Regions from separate parts of the Methylobacterium sp. NPDC097929 genome, predicted to be linked through region 1. Evidence: predicted binding sites of a transcription regulator. Region 1 holds the regulator's gene; each other region holds the start of a gene.
The links. The regulator LexA, encoded in region 1, represses DNA repair genes until DNA is damaged. The targets are predictions, from matches to a motif close to TGTTCNNNNTGTGTTCNG.

Region 1 (4,904 bases):
CGGGCGGCGGCGGTGGCCCCGGCGGCGGTGCGGGCGGCGGAGCCGGAAGTATCGGCGGCGCGGGCGGCGGCGCCCGTGGCGGTGCGGGTGAGGTCGGTGGCGGAGCGGGCGGCGCCCGCGGTGGTGCGGAGACCGGCGGAGCCCGCGGCGGCGAGGCGGGCGGCGGTGCGGCCGGCGGAGCCGGGGGTGCCGCGCGCGGCACCGGCGGCAGCGAGACGGGTCCTCGCGGCGACCGCGACGGCGGCCCGGCCCGAGCCGGCGAACAGGGCGGGCGCGCCGGTCAGGGAGAGCGCGGCGACCGCGAACCCGGCAAGGCCGACCGCGACGGGGCGGGCGACCGCGACGGCCGCGGTGGACGTGACGCGGCCGGCGAGCGCGGCGGCCGCGACGGAGATCGTGCGGGCGACCGGGGCGGCCGAGGCTCGGCCAGCGAGGCGCGCGGGGCCTCCAAGAGCCTGAGCACCACTCAGCGCACGGAGTTCCGCCAGTCGATCACCCGCACCAACATCCGCCCGGTCACGAACGTGAACTTCTCCGTCCGCGTCGGCACGGCGATCCCGCGCTCCGTGTCGCTGCACCCGCTGCCGCCGGCCATCCTCTCGGTCGTGCCGGCCTATCGCGGCCTGCAGTTCGTGCTGGTCGGAGACGACATCGTCATCATCGATCCCGATACCTACGAGATCGTCGACGTGATTCCCGCCTGATTCGACGGGCGAACGGTCGAGAACGGAGGCGGCGGGGCGAGGGCTCCGCCGCCTTTCGCGTGTCGCGGCACGCGCTTGCGGAACAGGAGAGGAACGTCTAGGCTGTTCGTGCTTTGTTTTCCACGATTCTGCGGCGCCCCCGGCCCGCGGTCGACAGCAGGTGCCGCATGCTGACCCGCAAGCAACTCGAGCTGCTCCAGTTCATCCAGCAGAGGATGCAGGAGAGCGGCGTGCCGCCGTCCTTCGACGAGATGAAGGACGCCCTCGACCTCAAGTCCAAGTCCGGCATCCACCGCCTGATCATGGCGCTGGAGGAGCGCGGCTTCCTGCGCCGCCTTCCGAATCGGGCGCGGGCCATCGAGATCCTGCGCATGCCCGACGCGCCGGCGGCCAGGCCCGCGGCGGGCGCCGAGCCGCGCCGCTTCACCCCGAGCGTGGTCGAGGGGGGCCTTGCCGGCAAGCCGCCCGCGCCGAAGCCGCCGATGCTGCAGGCCCAAGACGGGAACGGACGTTCGGTGATGGTGCCGGTGATGGGCCGCATCGCCGCCGGTACGCCGATCTCGGCGATCGAGAGCCAGAGCCACACCATCGCGATGTCGCCGGACTTCCTCTCCGGCGGCGAGCACTACGCCCTGGAGGTGCGCGGTGATTCGATGGTCGAGGCCGGCATCCTCGACGGCGATCTGGTGGTCATCCACAAGCAGGACACCGCCAATAATGGCGACATCATCGTCGCCCTGATCGACGACGAGGAGGCGACCCTCAAGCGCCTGCGCCGCCGCGGCACCTCCATCGCCCTCGAAGCGGCCAACCCCGCTTACGAGACCCGCGTGCTCGGCCCGGATCGCGTGCGCATCCAGGGCAAGCTGGTCAGCCTCGTGCGCCGCTACTGAGGCTCGTCGGGCGGCGGATCGACCGGGTCCGCCGTCTCCGGGCCGGCGGTCGGCGCCTTGTCCGGCGCGGCCGCCGGCATCGGCGGGGCGACCGGGGGCTGCGGATGCCAGGGTTTGGCCGCGCCGGCACCGCGGGCCGTGACGATGTCGGGGCCGGCCGGGCGAAGGCGAATCGCCGTGGCGCCCCGCTCCACCAGGAAGGCGCGATCGACGACCAGGGGCGCTGCGCAGCCCGGCGGCGCGCGCAGGCGGCTGATCAGGATCTCGGCCCGGGCGCAATCCTCCGCGAAGGCGCGCTTGTCGGTCACGAAGGCGACGGCGCGCCCGTCGGCGGTCGTGAGGGTGCAGCCAAGACGGTCGCAGCGGGGGCCTGCCGCAGCCAGGGCGGCGTCGGGACGGCGCGGATCGCCGTCGGCCTTCAACCATTGCTCCAGAACGAAGACCGGTGGGCGCCCCAGCACGATCAGCCGGCCGTCCCTGCCGCGGACCGCCGCGCCGCCGCCATCGCGATCGACGTAGAGATCGAAGCGATCCGGAGCGCCGGCCAGGGCGAGGCCGATCGTGGCCGGTAGCAGCGCCAGAAGGCGCAGCCGCGACACGGCCAGGGTCGCCACGAGAAGCGCGGCGGCGAGCAGCGCCAGGGCCGCCGGGCCGAAGGCCGGCAGCACCACGGTGGCCTGCCCGAACCCGGCGATCCAAGACGAGATCTCCAGCATCCCGCGCACGGCGAGGCCCATCAGCCACCAGACCGGGCGGTCGAGGGCGAAGGGATAGGCCAGCATCCCGATGACCGCCGAGGGCATCACCGCGAGCGAGACGAGCGGCAGGGTCAGCGCGTTGCCGACGAGACCGAAGGGCTGCACCGTCTGGAAGTGATAGGTCGCGAAGGGCGCCGTCGCGACCTGCGCCACGAGGGTCGTGGCGAGCGTGCCGAGAATTGCCGCCGCCGCCGAGGCCGCGACGCGCCCGAGACGGGAGCGGCCCTCCGCCCGCAGCAGCCGGCCGTCGATCAGCGGCGCGCAGGCGATCAGGCCGGCCACCGCCCCGAACGACATCTGGAAGCTCGGCCCCAGCAGCGCCTCCGGCTCGCGCGCCAGCGCGACGAGGGCGGCCAGCGCGAGGTTGCGCATGCTCAGCGCCGGACGATCGACGAGGATCGCGCCGAGCATGATCAGCGTCATGATCAGCGCCCGCTCGGCCGCCACGTCCCAGCCGGAGAAGGCGCAATAGGCGGTCACGCCGACCATCGCCGCCCCGGCGGCGATCTTCTTGATGGGCCAGGTCAGCGCGAGCGCCGGCACCAGCGCGAGCCCGGCCCGCACCAGCCAGAACACCACGCCCGCGGCCAGCACCATGTGCAGGCCGGAGATCGAGACGACGTGGTAGATCCCGGCTGCTCGGAGCACGTCGTTGGTCCCGGCCGCGATCAGGCCGCGCTTGCCCGTGACGAGCGCCGCCGCCACGGCCCCGGCCTGCCCGCCGATCGCGTCGGTGATCCGCCGGGTCAGGCCGTTGCGGGCGTCGTCGATCGCCGCGGCCAGCCGCAGGGTCAGGGGCGGGGTCTCGGCCGGCGGCCCGACCTCGACCTTGCCGACGAGGGAGCCGACGGCCCCGATCCCGCGGAAATAGGCGTCGCGGGCGAAGTCGTAGCCGCCCGGCTGCACCGCCTCCGGGGGCGGCAGCAGGCGGGCGGTGGCGCGGATGGCGTCCCCCGGCCGCACCGCTTGAGCCGCCCGGTAGGAGACCCGCACCCGGCGCGGGCGGGTCGCCGCGTCGAGCGTGCCGAAGCTGTCGACCCGCACGATCAGGCGCGCGCCGCCCTCGCGCTCCTCGAGCCCTTCGACGAGGCCGGAGAGTGGTGCGATCGTCACCCGGGTGAGAACCGGCCCCGACACCGCGGCGACGCGCCGGACACCCGCGGCGAAGCCGAGGAAGACGGCCGCGACGGCCAGCGCGAGCGCGAGCCATCCGGGCCGGGCCCTAAGCAGCGGCGTCACGGCGAGGCTCAGGCCGGCGCCGACCAGGGGCGCGACGAGCGAAGGCTCGCCGTCGGTCGCCGTGAAGAAGAGGAGGATGCCGGCCCCGAACGCCACGGCGAGCCAGGGGAACAGGCGGCGCTGCTCCGCCTCGCGGGCGAGGCCCTGGCCGAGCCAGTGCCGGCCGCCCTGCCAGACGCCCGCCGGCCCGAGGAAACGGCCGGCGGCGAGGGCTGGGATCGCCCCCCGCACCACCCTGCCGCCGCCCTCCGCCATGATGTGCGCGCCCTCGGACCGATGCGCTCGACGCACGACCGGCGATGATGACGGATTCTTAACGCATCCGCTTCCTCGTGCTACACGCCCGCCGAGACCGGCCGAGGCCGCCCTCCCGCCATCCCGTACTTTTTCAAAGAAGCCTCCCAGCCGCCGATGTCGTCACCGGTCGTCACGCGCTTTGCGCCTTCGCCCACGGGCTTCCTTCACATCGGGGGGGCGCGCACGGCCCTCTTCAACTGGCTCTATGCCCGCCGCTTCGGCGGACGCATGCTGCTGCGGATCGAGGACACCGACCGGGAGCGCTCGACGCAAGGGGCGATCGACGCGATCCTCGACGGGATGCGCTGGCTCGGCCTCGATTGGGACGGCGACGTGATCTACCAGTTCGCCCGGGCCGACCGGCACCGGGCGGTGGCCGAGAGCCTGCTCGCCGCAGGCCACGCCTATCACTGCTACGCCACGGCGGACGAACTCACGCAGATGCGCGAGACGGCCCGCGCCGAGGGCCGCGCGCCGCGCTACGACGGGCGCTGGCGCGACCGCGACCCGTCCGAGGCGCCGGAGGGGGTCAAGCCGGTGATCCGCCTGCGCGCGCCCACCGAGGGCGAGACCGTGGTCGAGGATGCGGTGCAGGGCCGCGTCACCTGGGCCAACCGCGACCTCGACGACCTCGTGCTGCTGCGCTCGGACGGCACCCCGACCTACATGCTGGCCGTGGTGGTCGATGACCACGACATGGGCGTGACGCAGGTGATCCGCGGCGACGACCACCTCACCAACGCCGCCCGCCAGAGCCAGATCTACCGGGCGCTCGGCTGGGACGTGCCCGCCATGGCGCATATCCCGCTCATCCACGGGGCGGACGGGGCCAAGCTCTCGAAGCGCCACGGCGCGCTCGGCGTCGAGGAGTACCGCGACCGCGGCTACCTGCCCGCGGCCCTGCGCAACTACCTCGTGCGCCTGGGCTGGAGCCACGGCGATCAGGAGGTCTTCTCCACCGAGGAGATGATCGCGGCCTTCGACCTGAAGGCGATCGGCCGCTCTGCGGCGCG
Region 2 (4,904 bases), on a different contig from region 1:
CTGACGACTTCGCAATCGACATCGGGGACGAGCCACAGCCCACAAGCTTTGCTGGGGTAATTGCCGCCCTTCGTGCACAAGACAATGAAGCGGCTATCGAAGCGCTGATCGAAGCTGCGCAGACGGAAATCCAGCTAGACAAGGGTCAGAAGTCTGGCGGGGCTGCGCTGAAGGCGGTCCAGCAAGCCCACACGAAACTTGCTTCCGTCGATATGTCACGGGCCGAGAAGTCGACCGTTCCGAAAATTTCCAAGCAGCTTGATGCCATAAAGAAAATCGTTGCGGAGCTTGAAGGCAAAATCGCGAAGCTGAAGTCTTAGGTTGGAAGCGGGCCGCGCAATGCCTCTCGAAATTGGGATCGATTACGACACGCCGAGAGTCCGGGGAACGCTGTCTAAGACCGGCGACGAAGGCATCTCGCCGATTTGGGAACGCTTAAAGGCTCGATTTTCTGCTCAGGCCGACGCCATCCTTTTGGATGATGTCATCGACCTTCCTTGGCCTGAAGTGCTTGGCGTCATCCGTGAGTTCGGGAGTGCGAGCACTCAGAAGGCGTTGGCGTTTCGACTTGTACCGACCGACCGCGCAAGGGCGAAGGTTGCGGCTTTCGTAGTCGAGACGAAAAAGGCCCGCGCGTCGAAGGACACGTTGGTGCTCCAAATCGACGAAAGGGAGATTCAGCCGCGGTTGGACGCCCTTGGATTTCGGCGGCAGCTCAAACCCTTCCAGTTGAGGGATTTAGCGCGCCTACTCTCATTGCCGCATGGGGCGAACTTCTCGGTACCCGGAGCGGGCAAAACGACCGTCACCTTAGCGCTAAGTTTGCTCGCGGCCAAACCCGATGCCCACCTCTTTGTAGTGGCTCCTAAAGCGGCTTTTCCGGCGTGGCGCGGAATCGTAGCGGAGTGCGTAGATGCGAATGCGCCAGAGTGGGTCCGTGAAGAATTCACTGTCTTGTCGGGCAGCGACTTGCAGAATGAAGTGGCCCTTCGGAGCGGTGCTCGTCGCTTCTTGATGTCCTACGATTTGCTCGTCAGGCAACAATCGCTCGTTGCTGCCTACTTCTCGCGACAATCCGTCCATTTAGTGCTCGACGAGTCACATCGCATGAAGGCGGGGCTTGCATCACAGAGAGGGGCGTTCCTCATCAATATCGCGTCCTCGCCGGCGCGCCGCGACATTCTTTCCGGAACTCCGATGCCACAGGATGCCAATGACATGGCGTCCCAACTTAGCTTCCTGTGGCCGGGTCAGGGATACGATCTTCAAATCCAGCGGGGCGTATCGCCGCGCCAGGTGCTCGGTGATTTGTATGTCCGCACGACGAAGCATGAGCTGGGCCTTAAACCTGCTGTCCGGCATTTCCATGATGTGGCGATGGCCGATGGCCAGTTAGCGCTTTACGGCGTCGTTAAAGAGGAGGTTCTCCGACAAATTACCAAGGCCATGTCGAGGGCAAGTCAGCCGGATTTCTTATCCGCGCGTAAGTCTGTCATGCGCCTCTTGCAGCTTTCGACTAATCCTACGTTGGCGCTGCAAGCTATGACGCGGGACATGCGCGACATCTCCTCGGGCATCGCCGACAAGGTCGTAGAAGAAGGTGCATCTCTCAAGATGAAAGCGGTGTGTGCGCACGCGCGCGCATTGGCGAAAGAGGGAAAGAAGTCCGTCATCTGGACCATCTTTACGCAGTCGATCCTCGATCTCGAACGTCTTTTGGCCGACCTGAATCCCGTGTCGCTGTATGGGGCCATTCCCACTGGCGAAGCCACGGACATGAGTACGCGAGAGGGCCGTCTCGCAAAATTTCACCAGGACCCGTTCTGCAAAGTGATGATCGCGAACCCAGCAGCCGCTGGTGAGGGCATCAGCCTGCACACTGTATGTCACGACGCCATCTATCTCGACCGAAGCTATGTCTCCACGCATTACCTGCAATCGATAGATCGAATTCACCGTCTCGGGCTGAAGCCTGGGACCGAAACGAACATTCACATCTATCGCACCAAGGCACCCGCTGGTTTGGGGAGCGTCGATCTTTCCGTGAGTCGGCGACTGGCGCAAAAAATCCACGGGCTCGAAAACTTGCTCGATGACTCTGATCTGCGCCAGCTCGCGCTTGATGAAGACGAGGCTGACGATCCCATCGACTACGATGTGGACATGCAGGATCTAGTCGATCTAGTAGAAGAGTTGGAAGGTAAGCAGCCGGTTGAACCTCAAGAAGAGGCTTGACCGTGGAATTTGATCGCCTCTTCAGCATTTCAGCCTTCGAAGGTCTGCGCCTCATGCGCGCAGCTATCGCGACAGTCCCAGAAGTTACGCTCGAAGCTTGCCCTGAAGCGCTGATTGCCCATTCGCCGCAGGCGAAGATGTATGACCTTGAGGCAGCGAGAGAGCTTCATTTTCTGGTGGCAACAGATGCTCCGCACGAAACTGTCATGTTTTATCGTGAGTGCATCCTGGCTGTGCTTATTCTCAAAATGCCGGCATTTGCAAAGCTTATGACGTTGGGGCGCGGGCGATTTATCAAGCGGATTAAAGGCGCGGACTATCGTGATATTCGGAGCGTGTTTCGTGAAGCGAAGCTTCTGGATGATCCGCCTTCAGATAGCGACATCTCTTGGTGGGACCTCGTCCAAGGCCGGGTGCGTCTAAACTTCGACCAGGAGAGGTTGGTGCGGGCGCGATACGCAGAATCCTTGTCGATGGCACACGAAAGGACTGAACTCGCAAAGTTGGGGATTCAAAGAGATCCCATTTGGATGGCAATTGACGATAACACGGCAGGTTACGACGTCCTGTCCTATCGGCTTACCGGCGTCGGAGAAAGTAATCTGCTGATCGAAGTTAAATCGACGATTGCTTCCCCTCTAAGATTCTACGTTTCGCGGAACGAATGGGACAACGCTGATCAGATTGGCGAGGCATACCTGTTTCACGTTTGGGATATGGATAAAAACCCTCCCATCCTTCACATCCGCACCGTTGATCAAATTCGACCCCACATTCCTTCAGACAACGACAAGGGAAAATGGACAAACGCACAGATTCCCATTGGGTAGCGAGCGTTTGAGAGAGGACTTCAGGGTATCGCCGAGCGGCTATTTTGATTCCTCGTTATGGGCAGAGCACCTCGATACCAAGCTGGGGAGTGTCTGAAGGCTGTTCGTACTGCCTTGACTCATCACCAAAAACCAAGAACAAAAAGGGAACATGATGGCAAACACATGTCCGGAGGTCAGTTGGAAGAGTGCGGCCCGAGCCCGCCATAGAGTCTTTGAGAGCGCAGATCGAAAAGATCGAAGGCAGGAGCCGGCGCGCCAAATCGGTTCTCCCGTTTGGGATTGCCGACGTCGACTCGCGACTCCCCGGTGGCGGGTTAGCGCTCGGCGCGCTGCATGAGATCGCCGGCGGTGGGAATGGCGCGGTCGATGGCGCCGCAGCAGCCTTGTTCAGCGCGGGCGTCGCGGCTCGAACCAAGGGCAAGATTCTGTGGTGCATCACCCGTCCAGATCTCTTCGCGCCGGCGATCGCTCAAGCTGGTCTCGCGTCCGATCGCGTAATCTATCTCGAAGCAGGCGATGACAAGACCGTGTTGGCCTGCATGGAGGAAGGGCTCCGCCATGGTGGCCTAGGGGCGGTTCTCGGTGAGGTGGCGCGGCTTTCCATGACAGCCTCGCGCCGCCTTCAGTTGGCGGCCGAGGGAAGCGGATCGATCGGGATCGCGCTGCGGCGTTGGCGACGACAGACCGAGGCCACTGATTTCGGCCAACCCACCGCCGCGATGACACGCTGGCGCGTGTCTATGGTGCCATCGACACCTCTGCCTGTTCCGGGCGTAGGGCGTGCCCGCTGGCTGGTCGAACTGATCCGCGCACGCGCGGGCGAGAGTGCAGATTTCGAGTTGGAGGCGTGCGATGACACGGGTCGTCTCGCTCTTCCTGCCGAGCTGGTCCACCGACCGGCTCCGGCGGAAGGCTGGCGACGCGGCGCCTCCGGCTGAGGCGCCGCTCGTCCTGATTGGCCGGGAAGGAAATAGGCGGGTGGTGCTGGCGGCGAATGCCCCAGCCATGGCCGCCGGCCTTCGCCCCGGCATGCCTGTGACCAAGGCTCAGGTCCTAGTGCCAGACCTCGTCGTGGAAGATGCCGAGCCGGCAGCCGATGTGGAGGCACTTGATCGGCTCGCCACCTGGCTACTGCGCTACGCGCCTGTCGTGGCCCCTGATCCTCCAGACGGGATCATCATCGACTCGACCGGAGCCGACCACCTTCACGGCGGCGAAGCTGCCATGCTGGAGGGCCTGATCGGTAGGCTGGCCATGTCCGGTATCGCCGCTCGAGGCGCCATCGCCGACAGCTGGGGCGCGGCCCACGCCTTGGCCCGGTTTGCAGCCCGTCCAACGATAATCGCTCCTGAACGTCATGATGCATCGCTGTTGGAACCGCTTCCGCTGGCCGCGCTGCGCATCGACGCTTCGATCGTCGCGGCGCTGCGAACGCTTGGCTTCGAAACCATCGGCGATATCCTCGCGCAGCCGCGTGCGCCGCTCACCCTGCGCTTCGGTCCAGCAATCGGCCGCCGTATCGACCAAGCGCTGGGCGATCTGTCAGAGCCGATCGATCCGGTTCGACCCGCCGACCTGATCGAAGTGCGCAGATCGTTCGCGGAACCGATCGGCGCGGCGGAGACCATCGCCCGCTACATCGCCAAGCTCGTCGATCAGCTCTGCGACCGCCTCGAGGCAGCGGGTCTCGGCGCGCGACGCCTCGACCTCATCTGCCACCGTGTCGACAGTCGCTCACAGGCGGTCCGGGTTGGAATGGCGACGCCGGTCCGGGATGCAAAGCGCCTGACGCGCCTCCTATGCGACAAAATCGAGACGATCGAGCCTGGCTTCGGA
Region 3 (4,904 bases), on a different contig from region 1:
GTCAGAGGCTCGCTTCCTCGAAGGCCCTCACCCATTCCGCGCAGATGCCGGAGCGGACGATGTCGTCGAGGGTGAACTCGACGATCGGAATCGTCATCATGCGGCTTTTCACGAGGTGGATGACGGTGCGGAGCCCCGACGTCTCGCGCAGATCCGTCTGAGAGACGTCGCCGTTGATGATGACCTGGCAATCGTCGCCGATGCGGGTCAGGAACATCTTGATTTCGGCGGTGGTGGTGTTCTGCGCCTCGTCGAGGATCACGAGGCAGTTCTTGAAGGTGCGCCCGCGCATCACCTCGAACGGCACCGCCTCGATGTCGCCGGCCTTGACGGCGATGTCGAAGGCGGCCGCGCCCATGCGCTCCTTCATGGTCTCGGTGAGCGGCGCGACCCAGGGGGCGATCTTCTCTTCCAGGGTGCCGGGAAAGAAGCCGAGCGAGCGGCCGGAGGGAACGTTGGGGCGGGTGATGACGACCTTGGCGATGCGGCGCTGGCGAAGAAGATCCGCGGCGCGGGTGCCAGCGATGAAGGTCTTTCCAGTTCCGGCGGGGCCGAGAACGATGACTTGAGAAGATGTAGCGAGGGCGTCGAGGTATTGGCCTTGTCGTTCCGTCAGTGGTTGTATCGGTGCCGGGTTTCGCTCCTCGTCGAAGCGGGTCCGATGCATGCGGATCGGGCGGTCTTCAACCAGTTCAAGCCGTGCGCGTCGTCTCTTCATGGATCAACACTCCACCTTGACTCGTGCGTGACTCTCGCAAACTCGATTTTTCAACCAAACTCGACTGCCCGAACACTCCTTCGATTCGGCGAAGACGTTACCGATCTTCGATCATCTTGACGCAAGAGCAAAGCCAACGACCCCGAGTCGGTTCCACCGGATGACGCGAAGCCTGTGGAACGCGGCTTTACGGCAACGCTTCTTCGAGCCCCGCGAGCCTTGCAAGCGGGGGCGACGGGGGCGTGACGGCTTTGCGAAGAAGCGATGACCCGGGCGCCTGTCTCGGCGCCGTCGGCGGATCGGGACGATCCTGCTTGGGCCATCGCGGGCGTCGCCCTCCTCGGGCGATCGGCAGCCGGCGATCCTTCGAAGGAGCGCGGGCCGGACGCCTCAACCGGGTTGGAGGAAGCTGTCGAGGACCATCTTCCGGCCGGCCTTGTCGAAGTCAACGGTGAGCTTGTTGCCGTCCACGCCCGCCACCGTGCCCGGCCCGAACTTGGTGTGGAAGACCCGCTGGCCCTGCTCGAAGGCGGACGGTGCACCGGTCGATTTGGCGACCAATTCGCCCTCGATCTCGCGGGGCCCGCCGGAGCGGCCAGCACCGCCGCGCCCGCTGCCGAACCCGCCCGCCGTGTTGGCCTGCGCCCGCTGCCAGCCCGGCGTGCCGTAGGACGAGCCGAACGGGGTCGGGTTGCGGTCGAAGCGCGAGGCACCGGCCGAGAAATGCGCCGGAGCCTCGACCACGTCGACGGCCTCGGGCGGCAATTCGTCGATGAAGCGCGAGGGAATGGTCGAGGACCACAGCCCGTGGATACGCCGGTTGACCGCGAAGGACAGCTTGGCGCGCTTGCGGGCGCGGGTGAGCCCGACATGGGCGAGCCGCCGCTCCTCTTCGAGGCCGGCCCGGCCGCTCTCGTCGATGGCGCGCTGGTTGGGGAACAGGCCGTCCTCCCAGCCGGGCAGGAACACGGTGTCGAATTCGAGCCCCTTGGCGGCGTGGAGCGTCATCAGCGAGACCCGGTCGGCCCCTTCCGCCTCGGAGGCCTCCATGACGAGGGAGACGTGTTCGAGGAAGCCCGCCATGTCGGGGAACTCCTCCATCGAACGGACGAATTCCTTGAGGTTCTCCAGGCGTCCGGCGGCGTCCGCCGAGCGGTCCTTCTGCCACATCTCGGTGTAGCCGGATTCCTCCAGGATCGTCTGCGCGACCTCCGGGTGGGGCTTGGATTCCACCAGCCGGGTCCAGCGCGAGAAGCTCTCGACGAGGCCGCGCAGCATCGAGCGGGCGCGGGGCTTCAGCTCGTCGGTTTCGATCAGCTTGCGGGCGGCGGCGAGCAGGGGGACCCGGTCGGCGCGGGCGAAGGCGTGCAGGGTCTGGAGGGTGGCGTCGCCGAGGCCGCGCTTGGGCGTGTTGAAGATGCGCTCGAAGGCGAGGTCGTCGGCACCGTTCATGGTGACGCGCAGATAGGCCAGCGCGTCGCGGATCTCGGCCCGCTCGTAGAAGCGCGGTCCGCCGATGACCCGGTAGGGCAGGCCGACCTGCACGAAACGGTCTTCGATCTCGCGCATCTGCGCGGAGATCCGCACCAGGACCGCGATCTCGGAGAGCGCGTGGCCCTTGCGCTGGAGCGACTCGATCGACTCGGCGATCTGGCGCGCCTCCTCCTCCGAATCCCAGGAGCCGGTCACCGTGACCGGCTCGCCCTTGGCATCCTCGGTGCGCAGGGTCTTGCCGAGCCGGCCCTCGTTCCTGGCGATGAGGCCGGAGGCGGCAGCGAGGATGTGGCCGGTCGAGCGGTAGTTGCGCTCCAGCCGGACCACGGTGGCGCCGGGGAAGTCGTGCTCGAAGCGCAGGATGTTGTCGACCTCGGCGCCGCGCCAGCCGTAGATCGACTGGTCGTCGTCGCCCACGCAGGCGACGTTCTTGCGCGCCTGGGCGAGTAGTCTGAGCCAGAGGTACTGGGCGACGTTGGTGTCCTGGTACTCGTCCACGAGGATGTAGCGGAACTGGTCCTGATAGTTGGCCAGGATGTCCGGGTTCTCGCGCCACAGCTTGAGGCAGAGCAGCAGCAGATCGCCGAAATCGACCGCGTTGAGCGTCGCGAGCCGGGCCTGATAGGCGGCGTAGAGCTGGCCGCCCTTGCCGAAGGCGAAGGCCGTCGCCTCGCCCGCCGGCACCTGCTCGGGGGAGAGGCCGCGATTCTTCCATCCGTCGATGGTGTGGGCGAGCGAGCGGGCCGGCCAGCGCTTCTCGTCGATGTTCTGGTCGGCGATGACCTGCTTCATCAAGCGGATCTGGTCGTCGGTGCCGAGGATGGTGAAGTCGGATTTCAGCCCAACGAGCTCCGCGTGCCGGCGCAGGATCTTGGTGCCGATGGCGTGGAAGGTGCCGAGCCAGGGCATGCCCTCGCCCGCCGGCCCGATCAGCCCGCCGATGCGGTGCTTCATCTCCCGGGCGGCCTTGTTGGTGAAGGTCACCGACAGGATGTCGTAGGGCCGCGCCTTGCCGGTGGCGATCAGGTGGGCGATGCGCGTCGTCAGCACCCGCGTCTTGCCGGTGCCCGCACCCGCGAGCACGAGCACGGGGCCCTCCGTCGCCTCGACGGCGCGTCGCTGCTCCGGGTTGAGGCCGGAGAGGTAGCCGGCTCCCTCGGGCCGCAGGGCGGCCATGGCGCGGGCGGCGATCGAGGTGGACGCGGCGCCGCCATCGGACGGGCGCGGCCCGGACGCGTCGAACGCGTCCTCGTCGGACTCTTGCATCATGGCTGCCTCCCTGGACCAAAAGGCGAACGCCGTCGAGACCCGATCCGGAACCGGCAGGCCCCCTCACGCGTCACTCGGGAGACCCGAATTGGACACCGATGAAGGATGCGAGGCCATGCGCGCCCCGTCTCTCGCCCTCGTGATCGTGCTCGCCGGGGCGATGCCCGCCCTGGCGCAGAGCCCCGGCAACCGGGGCGCGACGAGCCGGCAGAATGAGGTTTTCGAGTACCGCAACCAGAACCGCAACTTCGAACAGCGGCAGACTTTGGAGAACAGCGCGATCCGCAACCAGATCCAGCGCGCTCCGCTCAACGCTCCCCCGCCGGCCGGACCGTCCTTCGGCGTCCGCCGCTGACCCCGCGAGGCTAGCTTGAGCGTGAGGTGCGGGCGGGCGGCCGCCTGTGCTATGGGCGGAAGCGACTGAGTTTCGCGCGGCTCCAACGGCTTCAACCCGTCGAAGCGCGCGTGGGACGCGAACGGAAACCTGTGGCCCGCAGGCCGGGCGGAAGCGAATACGGTGCGTGATTTCCTGACCGCGCTGGCGGGCGCCGTCGTTCTGGTCCTCGTGGCGGCGCTGGCGGTGCCGCCTTTCATCGACTGGTCGGCGCACCGGGCGTTGATCGACCGCACCCTGGCCGAGTCGATCGGCGCCGGAGCCCGCAGCGAGGGCGCCGTCGATGTGCGCCTGCTGCCCTCGCCGCATCTGCGCCTGGCCCGGCTGCGCCTCGGCGCCGAGGACGGGCCGATGCTCGATGCCCGCGCGGTCGATGCCGAGATCGCCCTCGCACCGCTCCTCAAGGGCGAGGTCCGCTTCGTGCAGACCCTCGTCGAGCAGGCCGCCCTGACCCTTCCGGTCTCCGACGAGGCGTTGCTGCTGCCGCGTTCCCAGACCGCGATGCGCCGCGACATCGTGATCGACGATCTGCGCATCCGCCGCCTGGCGATCGCGACCCGGCGGGTCGGCGAGCGCCCGCAGGAGCAGGTTCGCGCCGAGAACCTTCGCCTCAGAGCGCCGACCCTGGCTGGCCCCTGGCTCGCCGAGGGAACGGTGAAGGGCAGCCCCTTTCATCTCGCCACCAGCGCGGCAGGAGCGGACGGCGCCTTCTCCCTGAAGGCTACCGGCGGCGGGGACACGCTGCCCCGCCTGGAACTCGATGGCCGCATCGCCTTCCAGGCGGAGGAGACGGTCGGTGGGGACGCCGGGCGGCGCGGCCTCGTCCCGGAGGCGGAAGGGTCGGCCAAGCTCACCGTCGGCCCGCCGGTCCAGCCCGCCGGCACCGGACTACCCTTCACGATGGCGGCCAAGTTCGACGCCCGCGGCGCCGTGCTGAACGCGAAGAGCGTGGAGACGGAGATCGACCCCGGCGGCAAAGCCGCGCGGCTCTCAGGGACCGGCCGGCTCGACCTGCGCGAGGGCCGGCTC
Region 4 (4,904 bases), on a different contig from region 1:
GACGCCATGCGCCGGGCCGTGATGGCTCTGCGGCTCGAGACGGACGTGCTCGTGGACGGGCGCGACCCGATCCCCGGCCTTGCCCAGCCGTGCCGCGCGGTGATCGGCGGGGACCGCCTCGTGCCGCAGATCGCCGCCGCCTCCATCGTCGCCAAGACCCTGCGCGACGACGTCATGCGCCGCCTCGCCCGGCGCCATCCGGCCTATGCCTGGGAGCGCAATGCCGGCTACGGCACGGCCGCCCACCTCGCGGGCCTCTCGGCGCTGGGGCGCAGCCCGCACCACCGGGTGAGTTTTACCGGACGCTTCGGGGTGCTCGGCGGCGCTCCGACCGCCTGAGGTTTCAGAACAGCGCGAGCTGATCCCCCACCCGTGGCGGCACACGGAAAAGCTCCGCCGTCTGGCGAACCGGCTCCTCCGAAAAGCCGAGCCGCCGCTTGGCCAGGGCGAAGCGGCGGCGGATCAGGTCGGCGTAGGGTCCCTGCCCGATCATGCGGGTGCCGAAGCTGGCGTCGTAGGTCTTGCCGCCGCGGGCCCCGCTCAGCAGGGAGAAGACGTGCTCCTTGCGCCCCGGATAATGCTCTGAGAACCAGTCGCCGACGAGGTCGTCGAGTTCGTGGGGCAGGCGCAGCAGCACGTAGTTCGCCTCGCGCGCACCCGCCGCCCGCGACGCCTCCAGGATCGCCTCGATCTCGTGGTCGTTGAGCGAGGGGATGACGGGCGCGGCGATCACCATCACCGGCACGCCCGCCTCGCTCAAGCTGCGGATCGCCTCCAGGCGCCGGTGCGGATGGGGCGCGCGGGGTTCCATGCGCCGGGCGAGATCCGGATCGAGGGTGGTGACCGAGATCGCCACCTTCACGAGGTTCAGCGCCGCCATCTCCGCAAGGAGGTCGCGGTCGCGCAGGATCAGGTTCGACTTCGTGACGATGCCGACGGGATGGCGGAAGCGGGCCAGCACCTCCAGCACGGCGCGGGTGATGCGGTGGCCGCGCTCGATCGGCTGATAGGGATCTGTCGCGGTGCCGAGCGCGATGGTGCGGGGCCGGTAGCCCGGGGCCGACAATTCCCGCTCCAGAAGCGCCGCCGCCTCAGGCTTGGAGAACAGGCGCGTCTCGAAATCGAGTCCCGGCGAGAGGCCGACATAGCCGTGGTTCGGCCGGGCGAAGCAGTAGATGCAGCCGTGCTCGCAGCCGCGATAGGGATTGATCGAGCGGTCGAAGGGAATGTCCGGCGAGGCGTTGCGGGTGATGATGTGGCGTGCCTGCTCAGGGATCACCTCGGTGCGTAGCCTCGGCTCCGCCTCCTCGGGCCAGCCGTCGTCGAAGCGCTCGCGCCGGGTCGCCTCGAAGCGTCCCTCGGGATTGACGGTCGCCCCGCGCCCGCGCCGCGCCTCGAGCGCGACCCGCCGGCCACGCGGCGGACCGCCTGCCCTGTCCGCACCGAACTCCGCCGTCATGCCGCTCCCCGTTTGCTCCCCATCATAAGAACAAATAGCGAACATAGGAAGGGGGAATGCACAAGTTTCATGCAGATGCGGGCTTCACCCGCGATCCGGTGCCGGAAGCGGCTCAAGCTGCGCAACGAAAGCTTTGCGAAGACGCAAAATCGGTTATTCGCCCCGCATGATCACCGGTCTGATCCACGTGGCACGCCCGTCCGACCCGGCCGCGGTCGAATGCCTCGCCGACACGCTGAGCGCGCTCGTCGCGGGCGTGGCGGCAGGGCTCGTGGGCGATGCCGTGATCGTGACGGGAGCCCCCTGCTCCGCCCTGGAAACCATGGCCGAGGGCAGTGGCGCCACGCTGGTGCTGCGCCCGCCCGGCGCCGACCCGTGGAGCACGGGAGCGAAGGCGGCGCGGCGCGAGTGGCTGCTGTGCCTGGAGCCCGGCGACATCCCGGCGGAGGGCTGGATCCGCGCCCTCGACCGCTTCGTCGGCACCGCCCGGCCCGACATGGCGCTCGGCCGGATGCGACGCGCGCACGCCGCGCTCCCGGTTCGGATCGCCGCACGGGGCGAGAGCGTCATCGGCGCCGCGCGGCCGCGGGCGGGCGACGTGGTGCGCCGGGACCGCCTGCTGATCGGACTGCCCTTCTCGCCCCGCCTCAAAGTGCGGACGCTCTCGACCCGGATCGAGCGCGCCTGACGCGCGCGGGCGACCGCGGCCGAATCGGGGTCGAATCAGGGCCGACCGGTCTGGAACCATGCGGGGGCGGCCCGCATCAGCCCCATGAGGATGGCGGCGGCCAGGGCGGCCCCGAGGCTCATCTCGATCGCGTGCGCGTAGCCGGCCCGTTCCAGGACCGTGGCGGCGGAGGCGATCGTCAGGCCGATGCCGGCGGGAACAAGTTGGGGGGCGGAGGCGTTCATACCTCTACCCCTACACGATCCTGCTTGCGCGAAGGTAACCTCGGCGCATCGGCGCGCCGACAAAATCGCGCGAGGCACGCGGCGGCGCCGTGCCCCGGAACGCGAAAGGCCGCCCCGTTTGCCGGGGCGGCCTTTCGCGTCTTCGAAGCGAGGGAAGCGAGAGCTTACTTGATCTTGGCTTCCTTGAACTCGACGTGCTTGCGGGCGACCGGGTCATACTTCTTCATGACCATCTTCTCGGTCTGCGTGCGCGAGTTCTTCTTGGTGACGTAGAAGTAGCCCGTGTCGGCGGTCGAGACGAGGCGGATCTTGACGGTTACGGCCTTGGCCATGGCGGCGCTCCTGTAGCGGGTTCGGGGCGGTTCGCTTGGGTGGCGGCGCCAGCGCGGGCGAAACGCAAAAGGCCGGGAAGCCCCGGCCGAATTCCGGCGCGGTCAATGCCCGATGGGGGCGGTTTCGTCAAGCCGCGGGGCGCGGACGGCGTCAGCGCGGTGGGTAGGTGTGCTCCTCGGCCGGGAAGCGGCCGGCCCGGACCTCGTCGGCGTAGGCGCGCACGGCCTCCTCGATCTGCGTGCGCAGGGAGCCGAAGCTCTTCACGAATTTCGGCGCCCGGTCGCTGAGGCCCAGCATGTCCTCCAGCACGAGGATCTGCCCGTCGCAGGCCGCGGTCGCGCCGATGCCGATGGTCGCCGCCCGGATCGCCGGATCGGTGGCGATGGCCCGCGCCACCGGCTCGACCATGCCCTCGAAGACGATGGCGAAGGCGCCCGCATCGCTGATCGCCCGGGCGTCGGCTCGCAGCCGCGCCTCGTCGCCGGCCCCGTGCCCCTGCACCTTGAAGCCGCCCATGGTGTTCACGGATTGAGGAGTCAGCCCGATATGGCCCATCACCGGTACGCCGCGCTCGGTCAGGAAGGCGACCGTGTCGGCGAAGCGCGCGCCGCCCTCCAGCTTGACCGCGCCCGCCCCCGTCTCCTTGAGCACGCGGGCGGCGTTGAGGAAGGCCTGCTCGCGGCTCGCCTCGTAGGAGCCGAACGGCATGTCGACGACGACGAGGGCGCGATGGGTGCCGCGCATTACCGCCTGGGCCTGGAGGATCATCATCTCCAGCGTCACCGGCAGAGTCGATTCCATGCCGTGCATGACCATGCCGAGCGAGTCGCCGACCAGCACGAAGTCGCAATAGGCATCGACGATGCCGGCCGTATGGGCGTGGTAGGCAGTCAGCGCGATGATCTTGCGCCCCTCCGCCTTGCGCTTGATCAGATCCACCGCCTGCAGACGGCGCGTTTGAACGACCTGCGACATGGGGTGCGACCCGAAAAGGCTGGCGTTGCCTGGAGCCCGGCTCCGGCCGGGCGCATCGTGCGGAGAGGCCTCTATAAGCCCGTTCACGCCGTCCCGCAGGAGGCATGTGGGCTCGATCCGTTGGATCGTGGAGAGGTGTAACCCGGAGGGGCCTGGCCTGCTCCTGCGGTGACGCTCCGCGCTCCTCACGCCACGGCCGCCGGAGAGCGGCGGCCGGGATCGTCGGCGCTGTGCGATCGGAACGTCCCGCCTGCCCTTTTCGGGCGTTTCCTCCCTAGACTTCGAACCGCCTCCGGGTCCGCCGTTTTTCCGCCACATCCGGAACTCTGTCAATGGCTCAGCCTCGACCGGAGGCACTTGAGATTGCAGGAATTTCGAAGAGCTGGCAGGGGTCGGGCAAATTATGGCAAAATCGCGTCAGAGGGTCTTTTCGAGAAGCTGCTCGATCCACTCGGGCTGCGTCTCGCCGACGGAGCGGCCGACCTCGGACCGGCCCTTGTAGGCGATCAGGGTGCTCTGCATCTGCGCGCCGAACCGGCGCACGAGATCCCGCTCTGCGTCGAAGTCGATCGTGAAGACGGCCAGATCCTTGAAGCGCGGCTCGGCGGAAAGCGTCGCGAGGATCGGCTTCTGCGCCCGGCAGATCGGGCACCAGGGCGCCGAGATCTGCACGAGGATCGGCCGCCCCGCCGCCTGCGCCGCCTCGAAGGCCGCCGCGTCGTAGGCGACCGGGCCGGCGGCCTGCCCGGGAGCGGGCCAGGCGCCGGCCAGGAGCGCGATCGCGAGAAGGGCCTGTCGGCGGGTCGTCATCGGCTCGTCCTCGCGGCATCGGTCACAGAGAGCCTCAGCGCTGCGCCGCGCGCCCGGCGGTCGCGGCGACCCAGGCGGGATCGGGCTTGGCCACCGCGGTGTCGTGATCGTCCTGCCAGCCCTCGACACCGAGGGGAAACCAGTGAACGCGGGTATAGCCCGCCGCGATCAGCCGCTTGCCCGCGTTCCAGCTGCCCCAGCATTCCGGCCGGCAGAAGGTCACGACCGGCTTGGACGTGTCGCCGCCGGTCAGCTCGGCGACGCGGCGGAGGAAGGCCTCCCCCTGGTCCGGCGGGAGCGGGGCGCCCCCGGCGCCCGGCATCCAGACGGCGCCGGGGATGGAGCGGTGCGTCGGCAGCCAGGGCCGGTCGTCCGGCAGCCCCGCGGGACGGCGGTCGGCGAGCACCACGTCGAT

Region 2: ACPCJR_RS23370 (ImuA family protein) is a predicted target of LexA. The motif match lies at 3,200-3,217, and genes of this name have one in related genera.
Region 3: ACPCJR_RS17150 (ATP-dependent helicase) is a predicted target of LexA. The motif match lies at 3,493-3,510, and genes of this name have one in related genera.
Region 4: ACPCJR_RS11120 (PA0069 family radical SAM protein) is a predicted target of LexA. The motif match lies at 1,486-1,503, and genes of this name have one in related genera.

What each region holds. Positions count from the first base shown of each region.
Region 1 covers NZ_JBMVEP010000002.1:246,032-250,935, forward strand. The annotation lists gene ACPCJR_RS09200 (DUF1236 domain-containing protein) at 1-704, shown strand, start outside; gene lexA (transcriptional repressor LexA) at 872-1,597, shown strand; gene ACPCJR_RS09210 (ComEC/Rec2 family competence protein) at 1,591-3,849, opposite strand; gene gltX (glutamate--tRNA ligase) at 4,006-4,904, shown strand, end outside.
Region 2 covers NZ_JBMVEP010000015.1:81,241-86,144, reverse strand. The annotation lists gene ACPCJR_RS23385 (hypothetical protein) at 1-320, shown strand, start outside; gene ACPCJR_RS23380 (SNF2-related protein) at 340-2,235, shown strand; gene ACPCJR_RS23375 (DUF3883 domain-containing protein) at 2,238-3,065, shown strand; gene ACPCJR_RS23370 (ImuA family protein) at 3,254-4,006, shown strand; gene ACPCJR_RS23365 (Y-family DNA polymerase) at 3,921-4,904, shown strand, end outside.
Region 3 covers NZ_JBMVEP010000007.1:79,439-84,342, reverse strand. The annotation lists gene ACPCJR_RS17155 (PhoH family protein) at 2-718, opposite strand; gene ACPCJR_RS17150 (ATP-dependent helicase) at 1,109-3,481, opposite strand; gene ACPCJR_RS17145 (hypothetical protein) at 3,597-3,836, shown strand; gene ACPCJR_RS17140 (AsmA-like C-terminal region-containing protein) at 3,999-4,904, shown strand, end outside.
Region 4 covers NZ_JBMVEP010000003.1:207,405-212,308, forward strand. The annotation lists gene ACPCJR_RS11115 (ribonuclease HII) at 1-339, shown strand, start outside; gene ACPCJR_RS11120 (PA0069 family radical SAM protein) at 344-1,459, opposite strand; gene ACPCJR_RS11125 (hypothetical protein) at 1,626-2,147, shown strand; gene ACPCJR_RS11130 (hypothetical protein) at 2,183-2,371, opposite strand; gene rpmG (50S ribosomal protein L33) at 2,536-2,703, opposite strand; gene panB (3-methyl-2-oxobutanoate hydroxymethyltransferase) at 2,855-3,679, opposite strand; gene ACPCJR_RS11145 (thioredoxin family protein) at 4,097-4,489, opposite strand; gene ACPCJR_RS11150 (rhodanese-like domain-containing protein) at 4,524-4,904, opposite strand, start outside.